2 regions of the Cronobacter muytjensii ATCC 51329 genome follow, and region 2 is predicted to be linked to the other one. Evidence: predicted binding sites of a transcription regulator. Region 2 holds the regulator's gene; the other holds the start of a gene.
What was found. The regulator PurR, encoded in region 2, represses purine synthesis genes. The targets are predictions, from matches to a motif close to CANGCAAACGTTTGCNTG.
Positions count from the first base shown of each region.

Region 1 (7,709 bases), 620 kb from region 2:
CCAGCGGCGCGCTCAGCGGGGCCACCAGCTGTTTGTCGTCGTCTGGCGCACGTTTCACCGCGCCGGTTTTAATCGTTTTGCCATCGGGGCCGGTCAGCGTCACGCCGCTGAACGCCGGTTCGATGCCTTCGGAAAACGTTAAGGTCAGCGCCTCGGGCGATGTCGCGACGGTCGCGTTCGCGGCGGGCTGTTGCTGCTGGAGGTGAGCATGCGCCCAGACGCCAGGCGCGGTCATAACGGCGGCGACAAGCGCCAGCGCACGGCAAAAACGTGCGGCGAACAGTGCCATATGAATCATTCCTTTTTATTATAAATCAGGCGCAAGAATACCCCTGCGCTGATAGCAAGTCGAGCCGCGAGGGCATTTCCCGCCACATAAGACTTGTCATCCGGCGCGCGGCGCAGTACCTTCACGGCGATTAACAGGAGCACACCATGAACCAGAACCTTGCCCAACTTCCGCAGGAAGAGATGGATAAAGTGAACGTCGATCTGGCGGCCTCCGGCGTGGCTTTTAAAGAGCGCTACAATATGCCGGTCATCGCCGAAGCCGTTGAGCGCGAACAGCCTGCCCATTTGCGCGACTGGTTTCGCGAGCGCCTTATCGCGCATCGCCTGGCGTCGGTAAACCTCTCTCGCCTGCCCTACGAGCCGAAAGTGAAATAAACCGCTTTCTGCCTCGCCCGCCGCGCCTCTTCAACATGACGGCGGGCATCTGTTTTTCCCTTCCGGCGGAGCGCATATGCTACGGATTATTGATACCGAAACCTGCGGCCTGCAGGGCGGCGTTGTCGAAGTGGCGTCGGTCGATATTATCGACGGCGCTATCGTCAACCCGATGAGCGATCTGGTGCGACCGGACCGCCCTATCAGCCATCAGGCGATGGCGATACATAAGATCACCGAGGCGATGGTCGCGGATAAGCCTTACATTGAGGAAATTATCCCGCGCTATCACGGCAGCCCGTGGTATGTGGCGCATAATGCGAGCTTTGATCGCAAAGTGCTGCCCGAAATGCCCGGTGAGTGGATTTGCACGGTGAAGCTGGCGCGCCGTCTCTGGCCGGGCATTCGCTACAGCAATATGGGACTCTATAAATCGCTCAAGTTGCAGGTGGAGACGCCGCCGGGACTGCATCATCACCGCGCGCTCTTTGACTGCTACATCACCGCAGCGCTGTTGCTGGAGATCATGAAAGTGTCCGGCTGGACGCCGGAGGAGATGGTCAATATCACCGGACGCCCGCAGCTTATCGTCACACTGCCGTTCGGCAAATACCGCGGCGAACCGGTGGCGGAGATCGCCGGGCGCGATCCGGGGTATTTGCGCTGGATGCTCAATAACGTCAAGCAACTCAACCCCGACCTGCGCCTGACGTTAAAGCACTACCTGGATAACGATTAATCCACAAGCGGGTCCGGCGGCAGCGTGCCCTGGGCCAGCCCAATCAGAAAGGCGTACTCCATCGCCACCCCTTCATACGATTTGAAGCGTCCCGACTTCCCGCCGTGCCCGGAATCCATATCGGTACAGAGCAGCAGCAGGTTATTGTCAGTTTTCAGCTCGCGCAGCTTCGCCACCCACTTTGCCGGCTCCCAGTACTGCACCTGTGAATCGTGCAGGCCGGTCGTCACCAGCAGGTGCGGGTAGCGCTGCGCGCTTACCTGGTCATAGGGGCTGTAACTTTTCATATAGTGATAAAAGGTTTCATCCGCCGGGTTGCCCCACTCTTCGAATTCGCCGGTGGTCAGAGGAATGGATTCATCAAGCATCGTGGTGACCACATCGACAAAGGGCACCTGGGCGATGACGCCGCGAAACAGCGCCGGGCGCTCGTTAATCGCCGTGCCCATCAACATGCCGCCCGCGCTGCCGCCCATGCCGAACAGATAATCCGGGTCGCCATAGCCCTGCGCCAGCAGCGCATCGCAGACGTCCAGATAATCATTGAAGGTGTTTTTCTTCTTGAGGAACTTTCCTTCTTCGTACCACTGCTGGCCAAGCTCGCCCCCGCCGCGCACATGGGCGATGGCGTAGACAAAACCCCTGTCCAGCAGGCTCAAGCGGCTGGCGCTGAAATCAGCGTCGATACAGGTGCCGTATGAGCCGTAGCCGTAAACCAGCAGCGGATTTTTTCCTTCGCGGAAATGGTCTTTGTGCCAGACCAGCGATACCGGCACCTCGACCCCGTCGCGCGCCGTGATCCACAGATGTTCGCTGCGGTAGTTGCTGGCGTCGAAGCCCGCCACTTCGGTCTGCTTAAGCACGCGGCGCTCGCCGGTTTCCATATTCAGCTCAAAGAGCGTGTCCGGCATGGTCATTGACGAGTAGCCATAACGCAGCTTGCAGGTTTCCGGCTCCGGGTTATAGGCGACCCACGTCACGTAGGCGGGGTCATCAAAAGCGATGCCGAGCGACTCATGGGTTTTGCGGTTGATTTGCCGCAGGCTGGTGAGGCCGCGCTGACGCTCCTCCACCACCAGCCAGTCGGCGAAGAGCGTAAACCCCTCCAGCATAATGTGCTCGCGCGCCGCAATGATCTCTTCCCAGCGCGCCTCATCGCGCACGCGGCTGCGGTACAAACCGAAGTTTTTCCCGGCGCGATTAGAGCGAATATAAAACATATGCTGAAAGTGATCGACGCTGTATTCGTGATCCTTTCGGCGCGGCAGAAAACTCAGCGGCGGCGCGTCAGGCAGGTCGGCGTTGACCAGCAGCACCTCCGTGGTGGTGGCGCTGCCGAGAAAAATCAGAATGAAATTTTGCGAGGTGGTCTTATAGAGGCTGACGTAGAAGGTCTCGTCTTTCTCTTCATACACCAGTTCGTCCTGGTCGGCGGCAGTATCGAGCGTGTGGCGCCAGATTTGATACGGCAGCAGCGTGACCGGGTGTTTGCGCACGTAATAGAGCGTGCGGGAGTCGTTCGCCCAGACGAAACTCGCCGAGACGTTCTCCAGCACTTCCGGGTACCACTGGCCGGTTTCAAGATTGCGAAAGCGCAGCCCGTACTGGCGGCGGGAAAGAAAATCCTCCGCCACCGCCATCACACGGTTATCCGGCGCGATATCCATCCCGCCCAGCGTGTAGAATTCGCTACGGGCGGCGCGTTTATTGCCGTCCAGCAGAACGTCCCACTCTTCCCATTCGCTGTGGATAACCGACTGGCGCTGATAGATGGCGTATTCGCAGCCGGTTTCATAGATCTGCCGGTAACGATAGCCATTTTTGACATAGGGCGCAGAGACGTCGCGCGGGGGAATACGGCTGACCATTTCAGAGAGCAGCCGTTCCTCCAGCGCGCTCTGGGTGGACATCACGCGGCGTCCGTAGTCATTTTCCTGGTGCAGATAATCCAGCACTTCCGGCTGCGAGCGCGTGTCGTCACGCAGCCAGTAGTAGTTATCAATGCGGGTGTCGCCATGCCGGGTCATGGCGTAAGGTATCGGTTTCGCTTTCGGTGGCATGTCGCTGTTCTTTTTGTTTAACACACTGTAAGGGTGGCAAAACCCGCGCGCGTTGCAAGCGAAACATGCCTGTTTATCGCATTATCTGCTTATCCCGGCAGCGCTTTTTTCTCCTGCTGGATGTCACGCTCGATCTCTTCGCGCACCTCCTGCGGGATTTTCAGGGCGTCGCCGAGCGCCTGCAAATAGCTGCGCTCCATAAAATGGTCAATATCAATGGCCGCACAGCTCAGGAAATAGAGTTCCAGCGCTTCTTCTTCATTTTTCACGTCGGCGGCAAGACGCATCGGGTCGAGCGGCTGGTTAATGGCCTGCTCCACCAATACACGCCCCTGTTCTTCAATGCCCGCGTCGCGCAGCTGACGTTCAATCGCCGCGCGCTCGCTGTCGTCGATATGGCCGTCGCTTTTGGCGGCGAATACCAGCGCGAGAATTAACCGCTCTGCGCGTCTGTCGATCGGCGTCTGCTGCTGACCATATTGCGGCTCATCCTGATGCGCCGCGCGGATTTTATCTTTGTACTTGTTCCACAGTACCGTGCCGGCAACCGCCCCGCCGCCGACCAGCAGCGCGCCGCCGCCATATTTCGCCAGCAGCTTGCGCGATGATTTACTCGCGACCAGCAGCCCGGCCAGGCCGCCCAGCGCGCCGGGAGAGAGAAGTTTATTTAACCCCTTTGAGCGCAGCGCGTCCTGAATCCCTGACGCGCCGGATGATGACCCTGCGCCGCTTTGCCCCAGCATTGACTGAAGCTGTGTTAACCAGTTGCCCATAATGTTCCTCTGCGCGGATTAGTGATAACCCAAGCGTAAGCGAGTGGACGTCAAGATGTGTCGGGAACCGCAAGGAAGGGAAAAGACGCGGCCCGAGATGGCGGGCCGCCGGGGCTCAGTGCTGGTAGTGCGCCTGGCCTGCCGCACAATCAACCCTCACCTGATAATGGATGTCGGTGTTTTTCCCGCGCACGGTGAGCGGCACTGACCATTTGTCATCTTTACCGGTTATCTCTTTGCTGTTGATCCAGGCGACCGGATCGGCCTGGCCCAGCGTTTTCTGATCGTCGGCCCATTTGACAATGCGGTTTTGCAGATAGTCGCGCTTCACGCTCGCGGCGATGCCTTCCGCCGTCATGCCCTCGCATTTCGGGAATGGAACCTGACGCGGATCGTCTGCGCGCGCCGTGCTCACGGCGGCGAGTAAGGCTAAGGAAATCAGGGCTCCTGCTGTTTTTTTCATCGTGCTTCTCCGAAGACGGGTGATGAAAAAAGTCTGGTACAAAAACAGCGAAGCGCAAGCAGCCCACAAAAAAGGAAGGGATAAAAAAAAGCGCTATGAGCGCGGGCGACAGGCGACAGGCGACAGGCGACAGGCGACAGGCGACAGGCGACAGGCGACAGGCGACAGGCGACAGGCGACAGGCGACAGGCGACAGGCGACAGGCGACAGGCGACAGGCGACAGGCGACAGGCAGGAATGATGACCCGTGCGCCTGTTTTAAGCGATACCTGTTTTCAGCGTGCCCCCGCCTTCAGCAAATGCGCAGCATCAGGCGCGAAGACCCGACGTACAAAAACCGCACCGCTACCTCTGAGACAGGCCGCGGCGCAGCGGAGGGGCGAATCAGGCCGCTTTGGTGCGTTTACGCGCGCTGTGCAGCGCGACAGCGCCCTCGTCAGCTTCAGCTGCGTCTTCCTGAGGAGACTGTACCGCGTCGTTGGTTTGCTCGCTCGTTTCCTGCGGCAGACGCCCGGTGCGCACGATAGTGTTAAGGTTGTCTTTCTGTTCCGCCATCCACAGCGCCAGCTGTTCAACCTGACCTTCCGCAAAACCGACAGGCGCCTGCTCCAGCCAGCCTTCCAGGGCTTCGGCTAAATCGAGCATTTTGTCCCAGGCGTCGGCTTCCTTTTTACTGGCAAATGACATTTTTTCCACACCCTCACGGATTACGACGTATTTAATTTCTACCGCCATGATGCAACTCCCGTTACTGTATTTATATACAGTATAACGCCGTCAGGCACGAAAAGCAAACGGGCGCGCGCTGCGCAAAGCAAACGTTTTCGTATATACTGCCGCCAGAATTTCACACAGCAGGAAATCAGCTATGGCTATGTTAGGAACCGCTCTGCGCCCGTCAGCAACCCGCGTGATGCTGCTCGGTTCAGGGGAACTGGGAAAAGAAGTCGCGATTGAGTGCCAGCGTCTTGGTATCGAAGTGATCGCCGTTGACCGCTATGCCGATGCGCCTGCCATGCAGGTGGCGCACCGCAGTCACGTTATTAATATGCTCGACGGCGCGGCGCTGAAGAATCTGGTGGCGCAGGAGATGCCGGATTTTATCGTGCCGGAGATAGAAGCCATCGCCACCGACGCGCTCGTCGAGCTTGAAGAGCAGGGTCAGCGCGTGGTGCCGACCGCGCGCGCCGCGCGTCTGACCATGAACCGTGAAGGCATTCGTCGGCTCGCTGCGGAAGAGCTCGGGCTGCCGACGTCCGCCTATCGCTTCGCCGACAACGAGGCGCAGTTTCGCGAGGCCGTCTCGCAGATTGGCCTGCCCTGCATCGTCAAACCGGTGATGAGCTCCTCCGGCAAAGGCCAGAGCGTTATCCGCAGCGCCGATGCGCTGGATGCCGCCTGGCAGTACGCCCAGCAGGGCGGACGCGCCGGCGCGGGCAAAGTCATCGTCGAAGGCGTGGTGAAATTCGATTTCGAAATCACTCTGCTGACCGTTAGCGCCGCAGACGGCGTGCATTTCTGCGCGCCGATCGGCCATCGCCAGGAAGATGGTGACTACCGCGAATCCTGGCAGCCGCAGCAGATGAGTGATGTGGCGCTGGCGCGCGCGCAAGAGATTGCGCAGAAGGTGGTGCAGGCGCTCGGCGGCTATGGTCTTTTCGGCGTGGAGCTGTTTGTCTGCGGCGACGAGGTGGTGTTCAGCGAAGTGTCGCCGCGCCCGCACGATACCGGCATGGTGACGCTAATCTCTCAGGATCTCTCCGAGTTCGCGCTGCATGTGCGCGCGTTCCTCGGCCTGCCGGTGGGCAGCATTCGCCAGTATGGCCCCGCGGCCTCGGCGGTGATCCTGCCGACGCTCAAGAGTGACGACGTAAAATTTGGCGCGCTGTCCGGCGCGCTCGGCGCGGGGTTGCAGCTGCGTCTGTTCGGGAAGCCGGAAATTGATGGCACTCGCCGTCTCGGCGTGGCGCTCGCTACCGGCGAGACGATTGACGACGCCGTCGCGCGCGCCAACGCTTCTGCCGCGAGTGTGGCGGTTAAAGGCTAAAAAAAACGCGCCGCCTTCTCAGGCGGCGCGTTTGTATCACATGGCGCAATATTACTGCGCGCCTTCCACCGCTTCGCGAGCCAGTTTCGTGATGCGATCCCAGTCGCCCGCTTCCATCGCGTCCGCCGGCACCAGCCAGGAGCCGCCGATGCACAGCACGCTTTTCAGCGCCAGGTAGTCGCGGTAGTTCGCCGGAGAGATGCCGCCGGTCGGGCAGAAACGCACCTGGGAGAACGGACCTGCGATAGCCTGCAGCGCTTTGGTGCCGCCGTTCGCTTCCGCCGGGAAGAATTTGAACTCTTTCAGGCCGTAATCCATGCCCAGCATCAACTCGGACACGGTGCTGATGCCCGGGATCAGCGGGATAGCGCCTTCGGTCGCGGCTTTCAGCAGCGGCTCGGTAAGGCCAGGGCTGATGGCGAACTGCGCGCCGGCTTCGGTCACTTCTTTCAACTGCTGCGCGTTGAGCACGGTGCCCGCGCCGACGATGGCCTCCGGCACGTCTTTGGCGATAGCGCGGATAGCGTCCATCGCGCACGGGGTGCGCAGGGTCACTTCCAGTACGCGTACGCCGCCTGCCAGTAGCGCCTTCGCCATCGGGACCGCATGCTCCAGCTTGTTAATCACAATCACCGGCACGACCGGACCGCTTTTCAGGATCTGCTCGGCACTCGTTTTCCAGTTTTTCATCTGTGGATCTCTCCCGCCATTTTTAAAAAGTGAGGTGCGCGCCTGCGCACCTGATAGTCAGAAATCGATGCAGGTCGCGCCCTGCTCCGCCCCGGACAGCTTTTCACGCAGCGCGCCGAACAGCTCGCGCCCCGTTCCCACGCGCTGGGCGCTGAGATCCGGGTGGTACGGCTCGCGGCGCGCCAGCTCGGCGTCATCCACCAGCAGCGTCAGTTCGCCAGTCTGGCCATTCACGCGGATAATATCGCCGTCGCGCACTTTCGCGAGCAGG
Region 1 is NZ_CP012268.1:1,439,972-1,447,680, reverse strand. Features, by position in the region: gene yobA (CopC domain-containing protein YobA) at 1-289, opposite strand, end outside; gene AFK63_RS06720 (DNA polymerase III subunit theta) at 436-666, shown strand; gene exoX (exodeoxyribonuclease X) at 743-1,405, shown strand; gene ptrB (oligopeptidase B) at 1,402-3,465, opposite strand; gene AFK63_RS06705 (tellurite resistance TerB family protein) at 3,555-4,238, opposite strand; gene yebF (protein YebF) at 4,354-4,701, opposite strand; gene AFK63_RS21005 (hypothetical protein) at 4,724-4,942, shown strand; gene AFK63_RS06690 (YebG family protein) at 5,086-5,436, opposite strand; gene purT (formate-dependent phosphoribosylglycinamide formyltransferase) at 5,570-6,748, shown strand; gene AFK63_RS06680 (bifunctional 4-hydroxy-2-oxoglutarate aldolase/2-dehydro-3-deoxy-phosphogluconate aldolase) at 6,800-7,438, opposite strand; gene edd (phosphogluconate dehydratase) at 7,496-7,709, opposite strand, start outside.
Region 1: a site for PurR is predicted at 5,513-5,530, ahead of purT (formate-dependent phosphoribosylglycinamide formyltransferase). Genes of this name have one in related genera too.

Region 2 (7,709 bases):
TTGAAGAGCTGAACAAGCGCGGTATCGCGTACCTGCATATGTCCGAGCCGGACTGGGCGGGCGGCGTGCCCTACACCGACAAATTCCGTCAGAAAGTACGCGAGCGCTTTGACGGCGCCATCATCGGCGCGGGCGCTTACACGCGTGAGAAAGCCGAGGCGCTGATCGCCAAAGGCCTGATTGACGCGGTGGCGTTTGGTCGCGACTATATCGCCAACCCGGATCTGGTCGAACGCCTGCGTAAAAAAGCCGAACTCAACCCGCAACGCCCGGAATCCTTCTACGGCGGCGGCGCGGAAGGTTATATCGACTACCCCACCCTGTGATCCAAATTGATAGCGGCGGCCTCCCGCCGCTATACTAAAATACTGTTTTATACAGACGCTTCATCACAGTCCGTTTATTTAAGAGGATCTTATGCGCTTACTTCATACCATGCTGCGCGTTGGCGACCTGCAACGCTCCATCGATTTCTACACCAACGTTCTCGGCATGAAACTGCTGCGCACCAGTGAAAACCCGGAATATAAATATTCTCTGGCCTTCGTCGGTTACGGCCCGGAGAGCGAAGAGGCCGTCATTGAACTGACCTACAACTGGGGCGTGGAGAGCTATGAGCTCGGCACCGCCTATGGCCACATCGCCATCAGCGTGGACAACGCCGCAGAAGCCTGCGAGCGTATCCGTAACAACGGCGGCAACGTCACCCGTGAAGCGGGCCCGGTCAAAGGCGGCAGCACCGTTATCGCTTTTGTTGAAGATCCGGACGGTTACAAAATCGAGCTTATCGAAGAGAAAGACGCGGGCCGCGGCCTCGGCAACTGATCCCTCCGGCGGGCGTTCTGCCCGCCTTGCTGCATCCCGTCGTGAAATTTGCCATAATGCGCGCTGCTTTGATCCCCCAAACTTAAGAGACGCTGATGTCCGATAACGCTCAACTGACCGGTCTGGCCGACCGTTTTCGTGGCTTTTACCCTGTTGTCATCGATGTGGAAACCGCCGGTTTTAACGCGAAAACCGATGCGCTGCTGGAAATTGCCGCCATCACCCTGAAAATGGATGCCGATGGCTGGCTTACCCCCGATGAAACGCTGCACTTTCACGTTGAGCCCTTCGAAGGCGCGATTCTCCAGCCGGAAGCGCTGGCATTTAACGGTATCGATCCGCATAACCCGCTGCGCGGCGCCGTCAGCGAATATGACGCGCTACACGCCATCTTCAAAATGGTGCGCAAGGGCATGAAAGAGAGCAACTGTAACCGGGCGATTATGGTGGCCCATAACGCCACGTTCGATCACGGCTTTATGATGGCGGCGGCGGAGCGCGCGTCGTTCAAACGCAACCCGTTTCACCCGTTCGTCACCTTCGACACCGCAGCGTTAAGCGGTCTGGCGCTGGGTCAGACCGTGCTCGCCAAGGCCTGCATCGCGGCAGGCATGGCGTTTGACAGCACCCAGGCGCACTCCGCGCTCTACGATACCGAGCAGACCGCCCTGCTGTTTTGTGAAATCGTGAACCGCTGGAAACGCCTCGGCGGCTGGCCGCTGCCCGTGGCGGACGCTGATAACATGCCGCCTGCCGACGGCGAATAAGCTTCACGCAACGTAAAAAAAAGCGGCCACCAAGGCCGCTTTTTTATTGTACATGGTGTGATGTCGTTATTCGGCAGCCGGGGCTTGCGGATTGTGCTTCGCCGCGGTTTCTTTAATCAGCTGCTGCAGTTCGCCGCGCTGATACATTTCAATCACGATGTCACAACCGCCGACCAGTTCGCCATCTACCCACAGTTGCGGGAAGGTCGGCCAGTTAGCGTATTTCGGCAACTCAGCGCGGATATCCGGGTTTTGCAGAATATCGACATACGCAAAACGCTCGCCACAGGCGGACAGCGCCTGAACCGCTTGCGCGGAAAAGCCGCAGCTTGGCAGCTTCGGAGAGCCTTTCATGTACAGCAGAATAGGGTTTTCAGCGATCTGGCGTTGAATTTTTTCAAGCGTAGTGCTCATTGTCTTACTTCCTCAAGCGTCATTACGGCGTTAGCTTTACATTGTAGCGGCTCCGGAGCGTCTCGAAAATGCATAATCTTGCGCTTAAGCCCGGCGCCGTGCCGTGGTGAAAGAGACGCAAATAATAACACTTTTCTTACCGCTGCCGATATTCTCCTCTGAGGAGGCGCGCTAAAATGCGCGCCGACGCAGCGGCAAGCGGCGAAAATATTGCGCCGGTTAACGAAACTGCATGTCGAAGAGAATTTGCTGCTTAACTTTGGACATTTTTTTAGATTAGAATCAGCAAGCTCTTAAATTTCATCCGTTGGCATGATTGCCGGCTTTATGCAGGGGAATGCTCAGTGGCGCGCAAAACAAAAATTGCTCTCACGCTCTGTGCTTTGTTAATGACTTCATCACTGGCTTTTGCGCCTTTCGCGCAGGCGTCGGAGCAGACGCGCGCCTCGAAGGTGCAAAAAGCGCACGCCAGTACGGTGAAAAAGAAAACCAGCACAAAAACCCGTCAGACCGCCAGTAAAAGCAAAAACGCAACCAAAACCAAAACCGCGAAAACTGCCAGCGAGAAGCGAACCACCTCCGCCAAACGCACCAGCAAGACCTCATCCACTGTCAGTAAAACCGCTTCCCGTCGCGCTTCCGGTAATTCCGTTAAACAGGCCAGCCACCGTCTGACCGCGCAAACCTGTTCAAAAACCCGTAAAAACCGCAAAACCCAATGCGTTAACGGGCCGCTGACTATCGCGGACGCCCATAAAGCGCGCGTGAAAAAAGCCCAGACCACCGCCATGAACAAGCTGATGAACCAGATCGGCAAACCGTATCACTGGGGCGGCACTTCGCCGCGTACCGGTTTCGACTGCAGCGGCCTGGTCTGGTATGCGTATAAGGATTTGGTGAAATTCCGCATTCCGCGCACCGCCAATGAAATGTATCACCTGCGCGATGCCGCACCGGTAAATCGTGGCGAGCTGGAAAGTGGCGATCTGGTTTTCTTCCGCACCCAGGGTCGCGGCACCGCCGATCACGTCGGCGTCTATGTCGGCAACGGCAAGTTTATCCAGTCGCCGCGTAGCGGACAGGAAATTCAGATAACCTCGCTCAGCGAAGATTACTGGCAGCGCCACTATGTCGGCGCGCGCCGGGTCATGACACCGCGCACGATCCGTTAAATCGGCGCTCGCTATCAAAAAAACGGAGAAGGTCGCCCTTCTCCGTTTTTTTCGTTATACGCTTTATTCCGCGCGACAGGCCGTTTGCGTTTCGCGACGTCCTGAGAGCACCACCAGCAGCAGACCGAGGGCGGCAATCAGCGCGCCCATGACCGGCACCACGCTGTAGCCGAAGCCCGCATGGATAACCGCGCCGCCCGCCGCCGCGCCAAGCGCGTTGCCGAGGTTAAACGCGCCGATATTCACCGATGACGACAGGCCAGGCGCTTCGCTGGCGACGCGCATCACGCGCATCTGCAGCGGCGGCACCACTGCGAACGTCGCCGCGCCCCACACCACCATGCTGACCGCCGCGCCGATCTCGGTTTTCGCAAGCCACGGAATAGCCGCCATGATGACGATAAGCAGCAGCAGAAAGCCCTTCAGCGTGGCGCTTACCGAGCGGTCCGCCAGACGGCCGCCGAGATAGTTGCCAATGGAAAAACCAACGCCAATCAGTACCAGCATCGCGGTAACAAACGCCGGAGTGGCGTCAGTAATATGATGCAGCACCGGGGCGATATAGGTATAGAGCGTGAACATCGCGCCCGCGCCGAGCACTGTGGTCAGCAACGCGCTCACCACCTGCGGGCGCATCAGCACCGCCAGTTCGCTTTTCACATCCGGGCGCTCGCCGCTGCCGCCTTTCGGCAGTGAGAACCAGAGGCTCGCCATCGCTATCAGACCCAGCCCTGCCGTGGCGAGGAACGACATGCGCCAGCCGATGGTTTCGCCAAGCCAGGTCGCCGCAGGCACCCCGCCGATATTGGCGATGGTAAGCCCCATAAACATCGTCGCGACGGCGCTCGCCTGCTTATGCTTAGGCACCACGCTTGCGGCCACCACGGAGCCAAGCCCAAAGAACGCGCCGTGGTTGAGGCTGGTGAGAATACGCGAGGCCATCAGCGTCATGTAATCCGGCGCCAGCGCCGACAGCACATTGCCTGCCGTGAAAATCGCCATCAGGAAAATCAGGGCGCTGCGCCGGGCGCGATGCGACAGCAGTAGCGTCATCAGCGGCGCGCCGACCATGACCCCAACCGCGTAGGCGCTAATCAGCATACCGGCTGCGGGGATCGAGACGTTAACGCCGTGGGCGATCACCGGCAGCAGCCCCATCGGGGAAAACTCGGTCGTGCCAATGCCAAAAGCACCAATGGCCAGTGCCAGTAAAGGGAAATTGACTTTCATTAATTGCTCCAGAAATTGTACAACAGCGCCGGGAATTCACGGCGTTACAGCAGGATGCAGGAAGAATGGCATTTTCAGGTCGAAAAGATAAGTAACAAAAACAGCAAAATATTATTGCGAAGGTGTTAATGAACTCGCAAATAGTGTTATCAGCGAATCATAAGGGAATAAGGTGAAAAAGAAAGGCGGTAACGAAAGAAAACGGGTTAAACGCAGGAATTGTAAAAAGAAGACGGGAGAACAGGCGCGCTCCCCCGCGACACCCTTAATGCAGAATGGCGGTAAACGCGCCCGCCACAATTAAACCCAGTACAATAAAAGTGGTGACCAGCGAAAATTTCAGATCGGTACTCATGGTTTTCTCCTTAAAGACCCCATAAAAAACAGGTAGAGCGCATTTTTGCATAAACGCGCCGAAAAATCCTGCGACATTTAACCAGATATGCGTTTTCCCTCTTCCCCTTTCGATAAAGATAAGCCAAAATTCGTCGCTACTTTATTCGGTACCGGCCATCGACCCCTCCTCACGATAAATGTCGCGTTTCCCGGCATGCCGCACGTCCCCTCGTGGCACACAGGGGTGTGTACAGGCAAACGATTAACCCGTGATTTTACAGGGCTCAGCGAGGGGTCTGGAGTGATGATTAATGGCAACAATTAAAGACGTCGCGAAGCGAGCAAACGTTTCTACTACAACAGTCTCACATGTAATTAACAAAACCCGTTTTGTGGCGGAAGAGACGCGCAACGCGGTGTGGGCGGCAATTAAAGAATTACATTATTCGCCGAGCGCCGTGGCGCGCAGCCTGAAGGTGAACCACACCAAATCCATCGGCCTGCTCTCCACCAGCAGCGAAGCGCCCTATTTTGCGGAAATCATCGAAGCCGTTGAGAACAGCTGCTTCGCGAAAGGCTATACGCTGATCCTCGGCAACGCCCATAACAATCTGGAAAAGCAGCGCGCTTATCTGTCAATGATGGCGCAAAAGCGCGTCGATGGCCTGCTGGTGATGTGCTCGGAATACCCCGAGCCGCTGCTCGCCACGCTCGAGGAGTACCGTCATATCCCGATGGTCGTGATGGACTGGGGTGAAGCCAGAGCGGATTTCACCGACTCGGTTATCGATAACGCCTTCCAGGGCGGATACCTCGCGGGGCGCTATCTCATTGAGCGCGGCCATCGCGATATCGGGGTGATTCCCGGCCAGCTTGAGCGTAATACCGGCGTCGGGCGTTTCTCCGGCTTTATGAAGGCGCTGGAAGAAGCGATGATTAAAGTGCCGGAAAACTGGATTGTGCAGGGCGATTTCGAGCCGGAATCGGGCTATCGCGCGATGCAGCAGATCCTCTCCCAGCCGCAGCGTCCTACCGCTGTGTTCTGCGGCGGCGATATCATGGCGATGGGCGCGATTTGCGCCGCCGACGAGATGGGCCTGCGCGTGCCGCAGGATATTTCCATCATCGGCTACGATAACGTGCGCAACGCCCGCTTTTTCAGCCCGGCGCTGACCACCATCCATCAACCGAAGGAAACGCTGGGTCAGACCGCGTTTAATATGCTGCTTGATCGCATCATTAATAAACGCGAAGAGTCCCAGACTATCGAGGTGCACCCGCGCCTTATCGAACGCCGCTCGGTGGCGGACGGTCCGTTCCGCGACTATCGCCGTTAATCCCTGCCGGGAGCCCGCTCAGTCTGGCTCCCGCAGCCACTCCTTGTTCAGCGTTTCACTGTCCCCCAGGTAATCCAGCAGCCAGCGCAGCGCGGGCGAGGCGTCACTTTGCCGCCACGTCAGGCAGCAGGCGGCGTCCGGGAACGGGTTTTCCAGCGTCAACGCCCGCCACTGGCCGCGGTCCAGCCAGGGTTTTGCGAAATGCGTCGGCACCATGCCGATACACAGTCCCTCGCTCAGCGCGTCGGCGGCGCAGTGCCAGTCCGGCACCACCACGCGATGCTGGTTATCAAGCAGCCAGGTGATGCGTTTGGGCAGCGAGCGCGAGGTGTCTTCCAGCACCAGCGACGGGTAATCGCGCAGACTGTCATCGCTGAGCGCGCCCGCGTGCTGCGCCAGCGGATGATGGCTCGCCACCACGCAGCGCCAGCTCAACATGCCCATATCACGAAACGCGAAGCGCCCGCCGCCCACCGGCACCGCCTGGGTGGCGCCGATGGCGACTTCCACGCGTCCGTCCGCCAGCGCGTCCCAGACGCCGTTAAACACCTCCTGCGACACCAGCAATTCGACATCGGAAAAGTGGCGGTAGAAATCAAGCACCAGCCGACGCGTGCGTTCGGGGCGCACGATATTATCGACCGCGATGGAGAGCTGCCCGCGCCAGCCGTTAGCAATCTGCTGGCACTGCTGACGGGTGATCATCATTTTTTTGATAACAGAACGCCCTTCCCGCAGAAACCAGGCGCCAGCGGGCGTCAGCACCACGTCACGATGGCGACGTTCAAACAAAGAGACCGCCAGCCACTCTTCAAGCTGGCGCACGGTATAGCTGACGGCAGAAGGCACGCGATGGAGTTCCGCCGCCGCCGCGCTGAAGCTGCCGTTGCGCGCCACCGCGTCTACCACTTCGAGTGAATACTCAGACCACATTTTCTGCCTGCAAAAATTTTGAATGGAAACGGCAAATATTAACGTTTCACAAGCCGGTTTGCACTCCGTACACTCCGGGCTCTTTCGCGTATTACGAAGTGAGCAAAAATTATGCGACCTACAAAAGGCTTTCTTTGCTGGCTGGCCGGGCTGAGCGTGCTCGGGTTTCTCGCCACCGATATGTATCTGCCGGCGTTCGCGGCAATTGAAGCGGATCTCCATACAGCGCCGTCCGCTATCAGCGCCTCCCTGAGTCTGTTCCTCGCGGGCTTTGCGCTCGCGCAGCTAGCCTGGGGGCCGCTCTCTGACCGTTTCGGCCGTCGCCCGGTCTTGCTGGCGGGGCTCGGGATTTTCGCGACAGGCTGCCTTGGCACCGTCTGGGTAGAGAGCGCAGGCGCGCTGCTGGCGCTGCGCTTTATTCAGGCAGTCGGCGTTTGTGCGGCTGCGGTAAGCTGGCAGGCGTTGGTGACGGACCGCTACCCGGCCCAGCAGGCGCGGCGTATTTTCGCCACCATTATGCCGCTGGTGGGGCTCTCCCCGGCACTGGCGCCGCTGCTTGGCAGCTGGATCCTGAACCATTTCGACTGGCAGGCGATTTTCGTGGTACTGTTCGCCATTACGCTGCTGCTGATGATCCCGGCGCTGCGTCTGCCCGCAGGCGCGCCGCAAGGCAACCACGACGGCGAGCCGCTGAG
Region 2 is NZ_CP012268.1:2,056,390-2,064,098, forward strand. Features, by position in the region: gene nemA (alkene reductase) at 1-326, shown strand, start outside; gene gloA (lactoylglutathione lyase) at 418-825, shown strand; gene rnt (ribonuclease T) at 921-1,592, shown strand; gene AFK63_RS09555 (Grx4 family monothiol glutaredoxin) at 1,659-2,006, opposite strand; gene AFK63_RS09560 (C40 family peptidase) at 2,351-3,178, shown strand; gene AFK63_RS09565 (MFS transporter) at 3,242-4,408, opposite strand; gene cydH (cytochrome bd-I oxidase subunit CydH) at 4,674-4,763, opposite strand; gene purR (HTH-type transcriptional repressor PurR) at 5,056-6,081, shown strand; gene punR (DNA-binding transcriptional activator PunR) at 6,100-7,014, opposite strand; gene punC (purine nucleoside transporter PunC) at 7,126-7,709, shown strand, end outside.